Regions from separate parts of the Streptomyces changchenzhani genome, predicted to be linked through region 2. Evidence: predicted binding sites of a transcription regulator. Region 2 holds the regulator's gene; the other holds the start of a gene.
What was found. Region 2 encodes HspR, which represses chaperone genes until heat shock. Its sites were predicted from a motif close to TTGAGNNNNNNNNNCTCAA; they were not measured.

Region 1 (8,651 bases), on a different contig from region 2:
GTCGAGCAGTGTCTCCACCAGCCGCCCGAGGCGCTCCGTCTGCTTCAGCGCCGTGCGCATCGTCTCGGGGTCCGCCGCGGACACCCCGTCCACGACGTTCTCCAGCACGGCTCTCAGCCCCGCGATGGGGGTTCTCAGCTCGTGCGAGACATTGGCGACCAACTCCTTGCGGTGCCGGTCCACGGCCTCCAGATCGTCCGCCATGCGGTTGATCGTGGCGGCGAGATCGCCCAGCTCGTCGCGGCGCCCGGCGCCGCGCACCCGGCGGGTGTAGTCACCGTGCGCGATCGACCGGGCCACCGTCGTCATGTCGTCGAGCGGCGACGTCAGGCTGTGCGCCACGAACTGGGTGATCAGCATCGAGGCGATCACCGAGAAGACGGTGATGAAGCGCAGCTCCGTCTTGGTGCGCAGCGCGACCAGGATGAGACCGGTGGTGATGAAGACCGAGACGACCACCAGCGTGCCGAGCTTGGTCTTGATCGAGAAGGGCCGCAGCCCGTTCCCCTGCCGGGTCATGCGGGCGGGGTCTCCAGGGCGTACCCCACGCCGTGCACCGTACGGATGCGCTCCGCGCCGATCTTCCGGCGCAGCGCCTTGATGTGGCTGTCGACGGTCCTGGTGCCCGACGCGTCCGCCCAGTCCCACACCTCGGCGAGCAGCTGCTCGCGCGAGAGCACGGCCCGAGGCGTGTTCGCCAGGCATACGAGCAGGTCGAACTCAGTGGGCGTCAGATGCACGTCCTCACCGCGCACCCGCACCCTGCGCTGCGCGTGGTCGATCTCCAGCTCGCCGAGGCGCAGGATTCCACTGCGCGGAGTGGAGGCGGCGAGGGTCGCCCGCTCCACCCGGCGCAGCAGAACGTGCACCCGGGCCGCCAGCTCACGCATGGAGAACGGTTTTGTCATGTAGTCGTCCGCGCCGACCCCGAGGCCGACCAGCATGTCGGTCTCGTCGTCGCGGGCCGTCAGCATCAGGACCGGCACCGGGCGCTGCGCCTGGACGCGACGGCAGACCTCAAGGCCGTCGAAGCCCGGCAGCATGATGTCGAGAACCATCAGATCGGGTTGCCATGCCTCGGCCGCGTCCACGGCCGCAGGGCCGTCGACGGCCGTCTGAACCTGGAAGCCCTCGGCACGCAGCCGCGCTGCAATGGCGTCGACGATCGTGGCATCGTCCTCGACGACCAGCACCCGGCGCTGAGCGCCGGGAGTGGCCGCGAGGCCGTTGTGGCTGGTGTGTGTCTGCTCCATCGCCCGCCCCTGGGAGTTCTCTATCTAGATCCCGTGTGTAGGGCAGCAGCGTAGAGGCAGTGAAGGCATCCCGGCTACGCAGGGCGAACAGCAAGATGGACCACGTCAGGCACGCCCCGGGCAACTGGGATCTCTTCCGTCCTAACCAAGTTGAATCCGGCATTCCGAATCGAGCCCTCGAAGGCGGCGGACGGCCGCGCCGACCGGACGGCCAGGATTCCCCCCCGGCCTCAACAGCCCCTTGCGCCCCGCGAGTCCCGGCGGAGAGCAGAGATCGCCGTTGTGGTCGGTCACGGTCCCATCCGGCCCGTTGCCGATGTCCAGGCAGAGTGCGTCGTATGTGTCGCGGTTTGTGTCGGGAGACGAAGTGGGCGGGACAATCCGGCCTTTCCGTACATAATCCACGAGGTCGGTGTGAATGATGTCGCACCGGAAATCGGCGAGCGCCGGCCCCGAGATCCTGCTCAGCGGCCCTGCGCGCGTCCAGGGCGGCGTCGACCAGGCGCCGCTCGGAGGGCCCGTCGGAGGTGGCCATCAGGAAGCACCCGTTGGCGATGATCTCGTAGTGCTCCCCGCGCTCCCGCAGAACAACCTCGCCGTACCGCCCCTCGCGGCGGTCGAGGGTGACGGGCCCAGTTTCCGGTATGGCCGACATCCTCGTGGCTCGATTTCAAGCCTGTCCGGCGATGGAGAAGATCGCGACATTGACTTGAATCCGCCGTTGGGCCCGCCGCACGCGTACGGCCGGTCGTACTCCGACGCGTGACAGGGGGTGAAGGTTGCCTCATGTGATGTACGACATAGGCGGGGCAGGAGCTGATCGCGGAGGGTGGGCGTTGTCCGTAGGAAGACCCGTTGAGAAGACGCGACGGCCGAAAGGGACCCCACCCAGTGCAGAGCGCAGCGCCGACCGGGAGCAGGACCGGACGTTCCGACGTCCTGCTGGCAGGCATCCCCGGACAGCGGACGGTGCCCGCGGCGGCGCCGGCAGCAGCTGTGTCCGTGGTCGCCGCACCCCCCGCGACCACCGCCGGGCAGCGGCCCTGGCGGCCTTGGCAACTCTTTCCCACTCCCACCGGCACCCCCTTCACGTTCTCGTACGCGCTGGTCCTGATCGCCACCTCGCTCTTCGCCGACTACGCCGACCCGGCGACCGTCTCGGACGCGCTGCGCGGGTCAAGTACCGATGTCGCGCACCTCACCGACAGCCCGCTGCTCGTCCTCGTGGCCAGCGCCCTGTGGATCGCCGGTGGCCTCGCGTCGCCGTACGCCGTCGGGTTCGTGTTCGTCCTCACCGCGCTGGAGCGCCGCATCGGTGGTCTGCGCACGGCGGGGGTGTTCCTGCTCGGGCATGTGGTGGCGACGCTCGCCACCGAGATCCCGGTCGGGCTCTCGGTGCTGGCGGGGCACTTGCCGGACAGTTCGCTGCACCGGCTCGACTACGGCATCAGCTTCGGCCTGATGGCGAGCGTCGGAGCCCTGGCGGGGCTGCTGACTCCCTGGGCGCGGTGGGCCGTCCTGGCCGCTGTGGGCGTGATGCTGCTCCAGGACCTCCTGGCGTTCACGGACCCGCTGACGAACTGGGGCCATCCGCTGGCCCTGCTGCTCGGTGTGGCGTTCTGGCCGCTGGTACGGCGCTGGGCCCGCATCCCCCGCTGACGGCGTAGCCGGCCCCGCCGACCCCGGTCGGTGAGCCGACTTGGCTCACGGGCAGCGGCCCCGGCACCGGTCGCGGAGCTCCGGTTTCTCACTCCCCGTGATCCGGCTGCCGCGACGGCGCCCGAGGCGTCCGGTCGTCCGGTACGACGTACCCGCCGCCCGTGTCGTCGAACGCCGGAATCGCCGCGTACCCGGCGGCTGCTCCGGCCGCGAAGGACAGGAGAACCAGGGCGGCCTTGGACCTGAACCCGCCTGGGGCGCGGGCGGTGCGGTGGCCCCGGGACGGGCTTCGCGAGTCGGTCGTCAGACCGGCCTGGCGCACCGCGCGCGCCAGAAACGGCGGATCGTTCTGGGGAGCGGTGAGGGCGGACTTCATGTTCAAGTACGCGTCCCCCGGCCACCAGCCCAGTACCTGCCGGGGCAACTGCGCGGCCAGCCGCGTCTCCAGATGCATCACATCGTTGAAGACTTCGGCGCACTCGGTGCACACCGCCGCATGCTTCAGCGGCTCCGGAGGCCCGAGCGGAACGGGACGGTGGGCCATCAACTGCTCCACCGCGCCCCGGCATTCCTGCCGTTGCAGCCGCTCCATGTACAGGTCCGCCCGTATCTGCCGCAGCGCGCCCAGGGCCGTTTCCCTGGCCTTCTCGATCGAGCCCGGGGGTACGCCGGTCACCCGCGCCACCAGAGCCGCCTCCTCCTGCTCCGCCACGGTGTGCCACAGCAGGCAGCGCTTGTCGCGGGGCAGGGCGTCCCACGCGACGGCCAACTGGCCGTTCTCCTCCATGGACCAGCGAGCCCCCTGGGCCACCCACCGGCGGAACTGCGGCGAGGCCCCCTCGTCGTCACCCGCGCACCGGGTGACGGCCGCGACGCGGGCGCATTCCAGCAGCTGGAGCCGCAGACAGCCGGGAAACCGGCGTTCGATGAACGACTCCCCGGCCAGCGCCCGTTGCAAGAGGTCGGAGAAGGTCTGGCAGGTCAGTTCGTACGCGTCGTAGGAGGTCTGCATGCACCCGACGGCGTAGGCGCGCACGGCCGGATAGTGCCGCCGGTAGAGATGGCGAAAGGAATCGAGATGGCCTTCGCCGGCCCTGCGTATCAACCCGGCGTCGGACCCCGGGGTGGCCGCGGACGTAGAGAACGAGAAATGCATCTGGCACCTTCCACGGACGACGCCCGGCGGGCGACCGTACGGGCCGCCCGCCGGGCCGTGCGGTTGCCAGTATCGGGACGCGGAGGTCTCTCCACTCTGCTTTGTCCGTATGTGACAGGAAACCCTCGGCGCCTGCCCGGTGTCCGGACGGATCAGGTCCCGGCGCCCATCGGCGGCAGTGCGGCGATGACCCGGTCCAGCCGGGGGAGCGGCTTCGCCCCGTCCCCCGTCACCACCTCGTGGCCCCGGTACACGACGGCGGTGGTGAGGCCGTCGGGGACGGGCTGTTCGGGGATGTTGAGGCGGGGCAGCTTCGCGAAGTCCGCCTCCGCCAGGGCGGTGCGCAGCTCGGCGAGCTCGGCGGGCTTCATCCGCCCCTTGCGCTCGGGTCGCTCGGGCCTGAGCGACAGCGTCGTGTACGACCCGTCGCCGTTGATGAGCATGCTCTGGTGCCGCCCGTCGATCCCGCCGCTGACGGTCACGGTGACGAGCCGCTCGTCCGCCGGGGCGGGGGGAGGGGTGGGAGCGGGGGAGGTGGGAGCCGGGGACGAGGACGTCGGCGCGGGCGCGGGCGTGGAGGCACTGGGGTCGGTACTGCCGACGGTCCTGCTCGTGGAGGCGCTGGGCGCACTCTCGGACGTACCGGCGTCAGCGCCGTCACGGCCGCCGTCACCGCATCCCGCCAGCAACAGCATGCCGGCCAGTGCCGCTCCGGAAACCGCCACTCCATACGCGCTTCGCTTCATACGTGCCCCAACTCCCGCCCGTATCGAGCCAGTACGCGCCCTGCGTGCCGCGCCTGCCCTCGTGTCGCCAAGCTTCCGGCTCGCGGAGCCCTGCGTCCACTACCGGCACCGGGCGGCGAGGACGTCGGCCTGAGGCCCCAGGGCGGCCGGGGCAGGGGGTCTGCCGCGCCGCGGGACACGGCCACTGCGCACTGATCGCTCAGAGCGAACACATGCTCGGGAACATTCGGCCGCTCCCCGACATTGAGTCGACATAGCTCAACTTCACTGCCCAAGGGGAGATCATGACATCGACGTCCAATCCGCTCACCCTGCCCGTGCTGCCGCTCGACGACGAGGTCGTGCTGCCGGGAATGGTGGTGCCCCTGGACCTGTCCGATCCCGACGTACGCGCCGCGGTGGAGGCCGCACAGGCCGCCGCCCGCTCCAGTGGCAACAAGCCACAGGTGCTTCTCGTTCCTCGAATCGACGGTACGTACGCGGGGACCGGCGTCCTCGGCACCGTCGAGCAGGTCGGCCGGCTCTCCGACGGTGATCCCGGCGCCCTCATCCGGGGCGTCGACCGTGTCCAGATCGGTGCGGGCACGTCCGGACCCGGCGCGGCCCTGTGGGTCGAGGGCACCCGGGTCGACGAGAGCGTGCCGGAGCCGCTGCCCGGTTCCGTCACCGAACTGATCACGGAGTACAAGGCGCTCGCCACCAGCTGGCTGAAGAAGCGCGGCGCCTGGCAGGTCGTGGACCGCGTCCAGCAGATCGAGGGCGTCTCCGCCCTCGCCGACAACTCCGGCTACTCGCCCTTCCTCACCACCACACAGAAGGTGGAGCTCCTGGAGACCGCCGACCCGGTGGTCCGCCTCAAGCTCGCCGTGAAGTGGCTGAGCGAGCACCTCGCCGAGCAGGACGTCGCCGAGTCCATCGCCAAGGACGTGCAGGAAGGCGTGGACAAGCAGCAGCGCGAGTTCCTGCTGCGCCGCCAGCTCGACGCCGTACGCAAGGAACTGCGCGAGATCAACGGCCAGGACGGCGAGGACGAGTCCGACGACTACCGGACGCGCGTCGAGGCCGCCGACCTCCCCGAGAGCGTCCGAGAGGCCGCCCTCAAGGAGGTCGACAAGCTGGAGCGTTCATCGGACCAGTCGCCCGAGGGCTCCTGGATCCGCACCTGGCTCGACACCGTCCTCGAACTGCCGTGGACCGAGCGGACCGAGGACCAGTACGACATCCAGGGCGCCAAGGCGATCCTCGACGAGGAGCACGCGGGCCTGGACGACGTGAAGGAGCGCATCACCGAGTACCTCGCGGTGCGCAAGCGCCGGGCCGACCGCGGCCTCGGTGTGGTCGGCGGCCGTCGCGGCGGCGCGGTGCTGGCCCTGGTCGGCCCGCCCGGCGTCGGAAAAACCTCGCTCGGCGAATCCGTGGCGCACGCGATGGGGCGCAAGTTCGTCCGGGTCGCGCTCGGCGGCGTACGCGACGAGGCGGAGATCCGCGGACACCGGCGTACGTACGTCGGCGCGCTCCCGGGCCGCATCGTCCGCGCCATCAAGGAGGCCGGGTCGATGAACCCGGTCATCCTCCTCGACGAGATCGACAAGGTCGGCTCCGACTACCGCGGCGACCCGGCCGCGGCCCTGCTCGAAGTCTTGGACCCGGCGCAGAACCACACCTTCCGCGACCACTACCTCGAAGTCGAACTCGACCTGTCCGACGTCGTGTTCCTCGCCACGGCCAACGTCGTCGAAGCCATCCCGGAGGCCCTGCTCGACCGTATGGAGCTGGTCAGGCTCGACGGTTACACGGAGGACGAGAAGGTCGTCATCGCCCGCGACCACCTGCTCCCGCGCCAGCTGGAGCGCGCGGGCCTGGAGACCGGCGAGGTCACCCTCGACGACTCCGCGCTGCGCAAGCTGGCGGGGGAGTACACCCGGGAGGCGGGCGTACGCAACCTGGAGCGCTCGGTGGCACGGCTCCTGCGCAAGGTCGCGGCGCGGCACGAACTCGGCGAGCAGGAACTCCCGTTCACGATCACCGACGCACACCTCCGCAAGCTCATCGGCAGGCCGCACCACGTCCCGGAGTCCGCCCAGGACCCGGCGGAGCGCCGCACGGCGGTCCCCGGCGTGGCCACGGGCCTCGCGGTGACGGGCGCGGGCGGCGACGTGCTGTTCGTCGAGGCGTCCCTCGCGGACGAGGAGACGGGCGCGGCGGGGCTGACCCTGACCGGCCAACTGGGCGACGTCATGAAGGAGTCCGCCCAGATCGCGCTCTCCTTCCTGCGCTCCCACGGCGCCGAACTGGAGCTGCCGGTAGCGGACTTGAAGGACCGGGGCGTGCACATCCACTTCCCGGCGGGCGGCATCCCCAAGGACGGCCCGAGCGCGGGCATCACGATGACCTCGGCCCTGGCGTCCCTCCTGTCGGGCCGCCCGGTCCGTACGGATGTGGCGATGACGGGCGAGGTCTCCCTGACCGGCCGCGTCCTGCCGATCGGCGGCCTGAAGCAGAAGCTCCTTGCCGCGCACCGGGCGGGCATCACCACGGTGGTGATCCCCAAGCGGAACGAGGCGGACCTGGACGACGTACCGGCGGAGATCCTCGACAAGCTGGAGATCCACCCGGTGACGGACGTCCGGCAGGTCCTGGAGATCGCGCTGGCCCCGGCGGGGACGGGTGTGGAGGTCCTGGTCGCGGCGTAGGGCGCGGCGGGGCGGGGTGAGTGCCGGGGAGCCCGGACGGGGTTGTCTGACCGGTCCGGGCTCCTCGGCGTGCGTCTCTTCGTGACTCATCCGCCCCACACCGCATCGCTGCGGCGCGTGACCTGGGCGGGCTGCGTATCGTTTGAGTACGCGGCTGCATGCGGACACGCGGCAGCGGGGAGGAGCGGCACGATGACCGTCGAACTGACCGACAGGATCGAGATGGCCGACAGTGACGAGCTGAGCTTGGACGAACTGTTCGAGCGGCTGGAGCACATGCCTGTCCCCGAGGGCTACAAGGTCGAGATCGTCGAGGGGACCGTGTACATGTCGCCGCAGCGGGACACGCACTGGGAGATCATTCGCAGAATCGTGCGAGCCCTGGAAGACCGGTTCGGTATGGGCGTCAGAGTGAAGTCGGACGTCAGGATGGACTTCGCCGGTCATAACAATGGTTTCGCGCCCGACGTCGTAAAACTCTCCGACGAGGCGGAGAAGAGCGAGCAGGGACGCTGGCACTACCGGGACATCGAGTTTGTGGCCGAGGTCATTTCCCGGGACACGGCGCTCAACGACTACGGCAAGAAGAAGGACGCCTACGCCGCCTGCGGCGTGCCCGTCTACCTGATCGCGGACCCCTACCAAGGCAAGTGTCACCTGTACACCTCGCCGAAGGGTGGTGAGTATCAGACCGAGCTCGCGGTGAACTTCGGTACGTCGGTCGACCTCACCGGTACCGCCGTCGATCTCACCCTGGAGACCGGGGACTTCCCGCGCGACTGAGGGGGGCGCGGAACATGGCCGCAACCGAACGCCTCGCAGCCGCCGTCCGGATTCACCGCGTTCTGGACGTCGGTTGCGGGCGTGGTGTCGCAGCCTCGTTGATTTGCCAACTTCTGGGCCAGGGAACGCTGTTGGGTCTCGACCGCTCCGCCGTGGCCGTCTCCGCCGCGTACACGCGTAATGCCGACCCCGTGGCCGCCGGGCGGGCCGCGTTTCGGCAACTGGCCCTCGCCGACGTCGAACCCGACGCCCCCGGCGTCTTCGAGAAGATCCTCGCCGTCGACGTCAACCTCTTCTGGACCGGTCCCGCCACCTGCGAGCTCCGCATCCTGGCCCGGCTGCTCGCCCCGGAAGGCCGGCT
Region 2 (8,651 bases):
CGGGGAGAGCGGCTTGCCGGTGTTCCAGGCGGGGCACTGCGACTGGCAGCGACCGCACTCGGTGCACGTGGAGAAGTCGAGGATGCCCTTCCAGGAGAACTGCTCGACCTGCGAGACGCCGAAGACGTCGTCGTCGCCCGGGTCCTCGAAGTCGATCTCCTTGCCGCCGGACGTCATCGGCAGGAGCGCGCCGAGGGCGACATCGCCGCTCGCCTCGCGCTTGAACCAGATGTTCGGGAAGGCGAGGAAGCGGTGCCAGGCGACACCCATGTTGGTGTTGAGCGCGACCGTGATCATCCAGATCAGCGAGGTGCCGATCTTGATCATCGCGGTGAAGTAGATCAGCGTCTGGAGCGTGGAGACGCTCAGCCCCTTGAAGGCGAGCACCAGCGGGTACGACACGAAGTACGCGGCGTCGTAACTCTCGACGTGGTGGATCGCGCCTTCCAGGCCGCGCAGGGCCAGGATCGCCAGGCCGATCGTCAGGATGATGTACTCGACGAAGTACGCCTGCCAGGCCTTGGAGCCCGCGAAACGCGACTTGCGGCCGGCCCGCGAGGGCAGGTTGAGCAGTCGGATCGCCATGAGGATGACGATGCCCACCACCGTCATCAGGCCGATGAACTCGATGTACATCTCGAACGGCAGGAAGCCGCCGATGATCGGCAGCACCCAGTCGGCCTCGAAGAGCTGGCCGTACGCCTGGAGCAGGGTCGGCGGCAGCGTCAGGAAGCCGATCGCGACGAACCAGTGCGCGAAGCCGACGATCCCCCACTTGTTCATGCGGGAGTGGCCGAGGAACTCCTTGGCCAGGGTGATCGTGCGCTGCTTCGGGTCGTCGGTGCGGCTGCCCGCCGGCACCGGCTGGCCCAGCTTGACGAACCGGTAGATCTGCGCGACGGCTCGGCTGATGAGCGCAACGCCGACCACGGTCAGGACCAACGACACGATGATCGCGGCGAGTTGCATTTTGGGGGCTCCTCGGGCCTGCGAGGGTGGGGATTCGGTGGGCGTACTAAGCGGTAACTTATTCAGTTTGTGCTGAGCGTACCCACTTATTCCGCCGCACTGTAGCCGCGCATGCGGTGATCTGTGTCGCTCAGGGAACCCTCAGCGACGCATGGCCAGCGCGGCCGGAACCGTACGGGCGAGGATCATCAGATCGAGGCCGAGCCAGTGGTGGTCGAGGTAGTGCGCGTCGAGCACGCCCATCTCGTCCCACGGCAGGTCGGAGCGCCCGCCGATCTGCCACAGCCCGGTGAGGCCCGGCCGCAGCAACTGCCGCCCGACGAGGGCGCCTTCGGGGTGGCCGGGCGGCAGTGCGCACGGGCCGACCAGGGACATCTCGCCGCGCATCACCTGGAGCAGCCGCGGCAGTACGTCGATCCGTGTGCGCCGCAGCAGCCGGCCGACCGGGGTGCCCGGGGCCGTACGCAGCGAGAGCATCTCGAAGGGGTGGCCCGCGAGGCCCGTGCGGGTCCGGCGGACCAGGACCGGGCCGGGGGAGGTTACGGCGGAGGCCGCGGCAGCAAGGAGCAGCACCGGGGCCGCGGCGAGCAGCAGGAGCGGGCCGACGGCCAGGTCGAAGATCCGCTTGGCGGGCGTCGCGGGCATGGCGGGTAGGTGGGGCATCCGGGGCACGTGGAGCATGCGAGGCATGTTTGCCATGAGATGCACCTTTTCATGGCTTTTGGCGTGGATCCCGGCTGCCCCGCCGGGGGCGCGTAAAGCCGCTGCGGGGCCGCTGCGGGGCCTGCTTGCCCGTAAGGGCGGCATAAGACTTGAGTCGACTCGACTCATGTCTGTTGACGCACGCGCTTCGGTGATGCATCCTTGAGCCTGTTCCACTCAAGTCAGCTGGAGGAAATGAAATGGCACGTGCGGTCGGCATCGACCTGGGCACTACGAACTCCGTCGTCAGCGTTCTGGAGGGCGGCGAGCCCACCGTCATCACCAACGCCGAAGGCGCCAGGACCACGCCGTCCGTCGTCGCTTTCGCGAAGAACGGTGAAGTGCTGGTAGGCGAGGTTGCGAAGCGTCAGGCAGTAACCAACGTTGACAGGACGATCCGGTCGGTCAAGCGCCACATGGGCACCGACTGGAGCATCGAGCTGGACGGGAAGAACTTCAACCCGCAGCAGATGAGCGCCTTCATCCTGCAGAAGCTCAAGCGCGACGCCGAGTCCTACCTGGGCGAGAAGGTGGCCGACGCGGTCATCACCGTCCCGGCGTACTTCAACGACTCCGAGCGTCAGGCGACGAAGGAGGCCGGCGAGATCGCGGGTCTGAACGTCCTTCGTATCGTCAACGAGCCGACGGCCGCCGCGCTGGCCTACGGTCTCGACAAGGACGACCAGACCATCCTCGTCTTCGACCTCGGTGGCGGCACCTTCGACGTCTCGCTGCTGGAAATCGGTGACGGCGTCGTCGAGGTGAAGGCCACCAACGGTGACAACCACCTCGGTGGTGACGACTGGGACCAGCGCGTCATGGACTACCTGGTGAAGCAGTTCCACTCCGGTCACGGTGTGGACCTCTCCAAGGACAAGATGGCGCTCCAGCGCCTGCGCGAAGCGGCCGAGAAGGCCAAGATCGAGCTGTCCTCCTCCACGGAGACCTCGATCAACCTGCCGTACATCACGGCGTCCGCCGAGGGCCCGCTGCACCTGGACGAGAAGCTCACGCGCTCGCAGTTCCAGCAGCTCACGTCCGACCTCCTGGAGCGCTGCAAGAGCCCGTTCCAGAACGTCATCAAGGACGCGGGCATCCAGCTCTCCGAGATCGACCACGTCGTTCTCGTCGGTGGCTCGACCCGTATGCCCGCCGTGGCCGAGCTCGTCAAGGAGCTCACCGGCGGCCAGGACGCCAACAAGGGTGTGAACCCGGACGAGGTCGTCGCCATCGGCGCCTCGCTGCAGGCCGGTGTCCTGAAGGGCGAGGTCAAGGACGTTCTGCTCCTCGACGTCACGCCGCTGTCGCTTGGTATTGAGACCAAGGGCGGCATCATGACGAAGCTCATCGAGCGCAACACGACGATCCCGACCAAGCGCTCCGAGATCTTCACGACGGCCGAGGACAACCAGCCGTCCGTGCAGATCCAGGTCTACCAGGGCGAGCGCGAGATCGCGGCGTACAACAAGAAGCTCGGGATGTTCGAGCTCACGGGTCTGCCGCCGGCCCCGCGTGGTGTCCCACAGATCGAGGTCGCCTTCGACATCGACGCCAACGGCATCATGCACGTCGGAGCCAAGGACCTCGGCACCGGCAAGGAGCAGAAGATGACCGTCACCGGTGGCTCCTCGCTGCCGAAGGACGAGGTCAACCGGATGCGCGAAGAGGCCGAGCAGTACGCGGACGAGGACCACAAGCGCCGCGAGGCCGCCGAGACGCGCAACCAGGCCGAGCAGCTCGTCTACCAGACGGAGAAGTTCCTCAAGGACAACGAGGACAAGGTTCCGGGTGACGTGAAGACCGAGGTCGAGACCTCGATCGCCGAGCTGAAGGAAAAGCTCAAGGAGTCCGGCGAGGGCGACCACACGGCCGAGATCCGCACGTTGACGGAGAAGGTCGCGGCCGTCTCCCAGAAGCTGGGCCAGGCCATGTACGCCAACGCCGAGGGCGCTCAGGCCGCGGGCGGCGACGCCGGTGGCGAGCAGCCGAAGGCCGATGACGACGTGGTCGACGCCGAGATCGTCGACGACGAGAAGGACAGCAAGTTCACCAAGGGCACGGAGGGCGGCGCCGCATGACGGAGGAGACTCCGGGCTTCGACGAGAAGCCCGACGTCCCCTCCGGCGCCACCCCCGCGGACGCCACGCCGCAGGCTGCCGAGCCGGACTCCGACACGGAGTCCGGCCCGGCGGCCCCGGCCGGGGACGTACAGCAGAACGTAGCTCTGACCGCGCAGCTCGATCAGGTACGCATGGCGCTCAGCGAGCGCACCGCGGACCTTCAGCGGCTGCAGGCGGAGTACCAGAACTACCGTCGCCGCGTGGAGCGGGACCGGGTCGCGGTCAAGGAGATCGCCGTCGCGAGCCTCCTGACCGAGCTCCTCCCGAGCCTCGACGACATCGGCCGGGCCAGGGAGCACGGCGAGCTGCTCGGCGGCTTCAAGTCGGTGGCCGAATCGCTGGAGACGGCCGTCGCCAAGATGGGCCTTCAGCAGTTCGGCAAGGAGGGCGAGCCCTTCGACCCGACCATCCACGAAGCACTGATGCACTCGTACGCGCCGGATGTCACCGAGACGACATGCGTCGCGATCCTGCAGCCTGGGTACCGGATCGGCGAGCGGACCATCCGTCCCGCGCGGGTCGCGGTGGCCGAGCCCCAGCCCGGCGCAGGCAAGGCGGACGAGGCCGATTCGTCGGCATCGGCACAGGCAACGGACGAGGAGAGCGGTGGCCCGGACGAGGGCTGACGTCATCAGCGCCAACAGCACGAGCACTACAAGCAACACGAGCAGTAGGAACAGCGGGAAGGAGGGACGTCGGGGATGAGCACGAAGGACTTCGTCGAGAAGGACTACTACAAGGTTCTCGGCGTCCCCAAGGACGCCACCGAGGCCGAGATCAAGAAGGCGTACCGGAAGCTCGCCCGCGAGTTCCACCCGGACGCCAACAAGGGCGACGCCAAGGCCGAGGACCGCTTCAAGGAGATCTCCGAGGCGAACGACATCCTCGGTGACCCCAAGCGGCGCAAGGAGTACGACGAGGCGCGCGCCCTCTTCGGCAACGGTGGTCTGCGCACCGGACCCGGAGCGGGCGGCGGTTCGTTCAACTTCGACCTGGGTGACCTCTTCGGAGGCGGTGCCCAGGGCGGCACACAGGCCGGCGCCGGTGGCTTCGGCGGTGGACTCGGGGACGTGTTCGGCGGGCTGTTCAACCGGGGCGGACCCGGCACACGTGTCCAGCCGCGCCGGGGCCAGGACATCGAGTCCGAGGTGACGCTCACCTTCACCGAGGCGGTGGACGGGGCCACGGTCCCGCTGCGGATGTCCAGCCAGGCGCCCTGCAAGGCGTGTTCCGGCACCGGCGACAAGAACGGCACGCCCCGCGTGTGCCCGACCTGCGTCGGTACGGGACAGGTGTCGCGCGGCGGCGGTGGCGGTTTCTCGCTCACCGACCCGTGCGTGGACTGCCGGGGCCGTGGGCTCATCGCCCAGGACCCCTGCGAGGTCTGCAAGGGCAGCGGTCGCGCCAAGTCGTCGCGGACCATGCAGGTCCGTATCCCGGCGGGCGTCTCCGACGGCCAGCGGATCCGGCTGCGCGGCAAGGGCACGGCCGGCGAGCGGGGCGGCCACGCGGGCGACCTGTACGTCGTCGTGCACGTGGGCAGCCACCCTGTGTTCGGCCGCAAGGACGACAACCTCACCATCACCGTGCCCGTCACCTTCGTGGAGGCGGCGCTCGGCGGCGAGGTGAAGGTGCCGACGCTCGGCGGGCCCCCGGTCACGCTCAAGCTGCCCGCGGGCACGCCCAACGGGCGCACCATGCGCGCCCGTGGCAAGGGCGCGGTGCGCAAGGACGGCACCCGTGGCGACCTGATGGTCACCGTGGAGGTCGCGGTGCCCAAGGACCTTGACGACAAGGCCCGGGAGGCACTGGAGTCCTACCGTGAGGCGACCGCGGGGGAGGACCCGCGGGCGGAGCTGTTCCAGGCCGCGAAGGGAGCATGAGATGGATCCGCGCCGACGACGTAATCCGTACCAGCTGACCGACCAGACACCGGTGTACGTCATCTCGGTCGCGGCCCAGCTCTCCGGCCTGCACCCGCAGACTCTCAGGCAGTACGACCGCCTCGGCTTGGTCTCGCCCGACCGCACGCCGGGGCGGGGCCGGCGCTACTCGGCCCACGACATCGAACTGCTCAGAACCGTGCAGCAGTTGTCGCAGGACGAGGGCATCAACCTGGCCGGCATCAAGCGCATCATCGAGCTGGAGAACCAGGTGTCCGCGCTCCAGCAGCGCGTCGCCGAGCTCTCGGCGGCGGTGGAGGGCGCGGCGTCCGCGATGCAGCAGCGCGAGGCGCAGGTGCACGCGTCGTACCGGCGCGACCTGGTCCCGTACCAGGACGTGCAGCAGGCGAGCGCGCTGGTGGTGTGGCGGCCCAAGCGGTCGCCCGAGTAGCCCCGGACGCGCAGCGGCATGGGAAGGCCCCCTCCTCGGCTTGAATTCGCCCGGAGGGGGCCTTTCCCGTGCACCCGGGCGGGGTTCGCGAGGGGGCGGAGCGACGGATTGTTCAAGCCAAGTTGAAGCGTCAAGGAACCGCTCGACGTCGCGCACCCGTGTGGTCATGACCGCTTCGGCCCTCGGAGGCCGGTTGGGATGGTGCGGTCAAGGCAGGTCGGGCAGGTCGGGCAGGTCCGGCAGGTCGGCGCCCGAGCTTCCTTGGGTATTGGCCGCTTTGTCCAGAATTCCGGATCGTGCTATCAGGTAGCCGAGTTGAGCTCGGCTCACGCTGCCCAGGGTGGCGGCGAGCTTCGCTATGTGGGTGCGACAGGTCCGGACGTTCATGCCCAGGCGGCGGGCGATGGCCTCATCGACGTACCCCTCGATGAGGAGCTTGGCGATGGACCGCTGGACGCCGGATATCCCGTCGGGATGCTGGCTGTACGGGATTTCTTCCATGAGGGGGACGCCGCTGTGCCAGAAGCGTTCGAAGACGGTGGCGAGGTACTGGACCAGGCCGGGGTGGCGCAGTTCCAGGGCGACCTGGCTGTCGTCGCGCGCGGGGATGAACGCGACCGTGCGATCGAAGATGATCAGCCGCCCGATGAGTTCTTCGAGGGTGCGTATCTCCAGCTTGCCGCCGGCCAGCCGTTCCGCGTAGGCGAGAGTGCCTTGGCTGTGCCGGACGGTGTGCTGATAGAGCGTGCGGATATGCACACCGCGGTCGGTGAGCGGCCTGTCGCGCTCCAGGGCCTGGGCGAGGACGTGCGCCCGGCGGCTGCCGCCCGGCTGCACCGTGAGCATCTCCTGTCGGCACTCGGCGGCCGCAAGATTGAGCGCCCCGTTGATCCGGTCGAAGCCCTCCAGCACGGTGATGGCGTGCGTGGGCGCCGGGCTCTGGGCGCTGAGTGTCATGAACGGCTCGAAAGCATCGCTCAGTTCGATCGACAATCGTCTACGGTCCTGGATCTCACGCTCCAGGGGGTGGAGTCGCTGCGCCAGCACCGCTGATGGCGGAACTGGGCGAAGCCAGTTCGCGTCGTCCGGATCGGGGTGCAGGAGGGCGAATTCCAGCAGGCAGGGTGCCGGTTCCACCTCGCTCCGGAGGATGCGTCCGGTACTCAGCGCGCTGGCGTAAAGTCGCGCCCCCTCACCGCACAGCTCGGTGACGGGATGGTCATGTGTCAGGTTTGCGTTGATTGCTGGCAAATCTCCACCCCCCAGGGTCCTGTACGTGCAGGAACATGATGCATCGTTCCTGTGGCACTGACGTGCCTGAATGAGCCATCGTCTTGGTGAGCGGGGGAGAGGAAACCATCAAGTGAGGACGAAGCCGACTATGTACAAGAGATTGCTTCGCTCGGTGCTTCCCACCGCTTGCGCCATGGTCTTGGCTTTCGCGGCGATGAGTGGCGGAGGCGCTGGTCCTGACAACGTGCGAGCGGAAGTTCCGCCGGACTCGGGCTGGGGCGTCGTGCAGGCCGAGGGGCCGCCGGACTCGGGCTGGGGCTTTGTGCAGGCCGAAGGGGCGCCGGACTCGGGCTGGGGCAGCGCGCCGGCAAACGTGGGCGCATGACCGTGCCCCCGGACGACCGCACCTTCAGACGCGAAATGGCCACGGCCTACCGCTCCGGATGGCACTTCATCGATCTGGCCACGGCGATTCCCTACCGTGGCGACTCGTTGATGGTCACCCTGTTCGGCGAACCGATCGTGGTCGTACGCGAAGAGGACGATGAGGACGTCCGTGCCTACCGGTGCCTTCGTCGGCCCCGAGGAGCACCGCAACCTGTTCGCTGTGCCGTGCGCTACGGCATGGTTTTCGTCAATCTCGACCAGCGTGATCACCAGCTGATCGAGTCAGAAGCCGGCTCCGCCAGCCAGCAGACCAGCAGCGCCACCCCCCAGACCAGCACTGCCACCCCCCGCAGTGCCTGACGCGATTCCCCCTTCTTTACCCAATCGCCCAGGCACTTCCCCCACACAGCGGCGTCATCGTGAACCTGAACACGATGACGCCGCTGTGCTGTGTCCGGACAACGGCACCCCTCAGGGGTCAGGCCCCGCCGGGCGCGCGGCCCATCGCCCGGTCCAGCGTGATCTCGATCAGGACGCGGTCCGGATTGGGCGCCGGGGTGCGCTCGTAGCGCTCGGCGTAGCGGCGTACCGCGTCGGCGATGAGCTCCGGCTCCGTACGGACCACCGCGCGCCCTTCCAGCGTCGCCCAGTGGCCGCCCTTCACCTGGCAGACGGCGACCCGGGCGCCCGCCTCGCCGGCTGCCTGCACGTTTGCCACCTTCGTGCTGTTCTTGTTGGTGATGATGCGGGCGAGCCCTGCCTCCGGGTCGTACGTCACCCCGACCGGCACGACGTGCGGCGAACCGTCCGGGCGCGGGGTGGTCAGCGTGCAGAGGTGGTGCTCGCGCCAGAAGGCGAGGTATTCCGGACTCGGGTTGCGTACGTCTTGGGCCATGCCGGAAGCGT

Region 1: the regulator HspR is predicted to act here: its motif matches at 5,058-5,076, upstream of lon (endopeptidase La).

The regions. Positions count from the first base shown of each region.
Region 1 is NZ_JBDHNH010000002.1:387,952-396,602, reverse strand. Features, by position in the region: gene ABCR94_RS09990 (HAMP domain-containing sensor histidine kinase) at 1-519, opposite strand, end outside; gene ABCR94_RS09985 (response regulator transcription factor) at 516-1,253, opposite strand; partial or broken gene ABCR94_RS09980 (spermidine synthase) at 1,328-1,908, opposite strand; gene ABCR94_RS09975 (rhomboid-like protein) at 2,145-2,912, shown strand; gene ABCR94_RS09970 (RNA polymerase sigma factor) at 3,001-4,068, opposite strand; gene ABCR94_RS09965 (hypothetical protein) at 4,221-4,814, opposite strand; gene lon (endopeptidase La) at 5,099-7,507, shown strand; gene ABCR94_RS09955 (Uma2 family endonuclease) at 7,700-8,290, shown strand; gene ABCR94_RS09950 (class I SAM-dependent methyltransferase) at 8,305-8,651, shown strand, end outside.
Region 2 is NZ_JBDHNH010000001.1:530,625-539,275, reverse strand. Features, by position in the region: gene ABCR94_RS02630 (heterodisulfide reductase-related iron-sulfur binding cluster) at 1-969, opposite strand, end outside; gene ABCR94_RS02625 (sugar transferase) at 1,111-1,668, opposite strand; gene dnaK (molecular chaperone DnaK) at 1,872-3,749, shown strand; gene grpE (nucleotide exchange factor GrpE) at 3,746-4,417, shown strand; gene dnaJ (molecular chaperone DnaJ) at 4,493-5,674, shown strand; gene ABCR94_RS02605 (heat shock protein transcriptional repressor HspR) at 5,676-6,125, shown strand; gene ABCR94_RS02600 (helix-turn-helix transcriptional regulator) at 6,333-7,376, opposite strand; gene ABCR94_RS02595 ((2Fe-2S)-binding protein) at 7,740-8,105, shown strand; gene ABCR94_RS02590 (pyridoxamine 5'-phosphate oxidase family protein) at 8,224-8,640, opposite strand.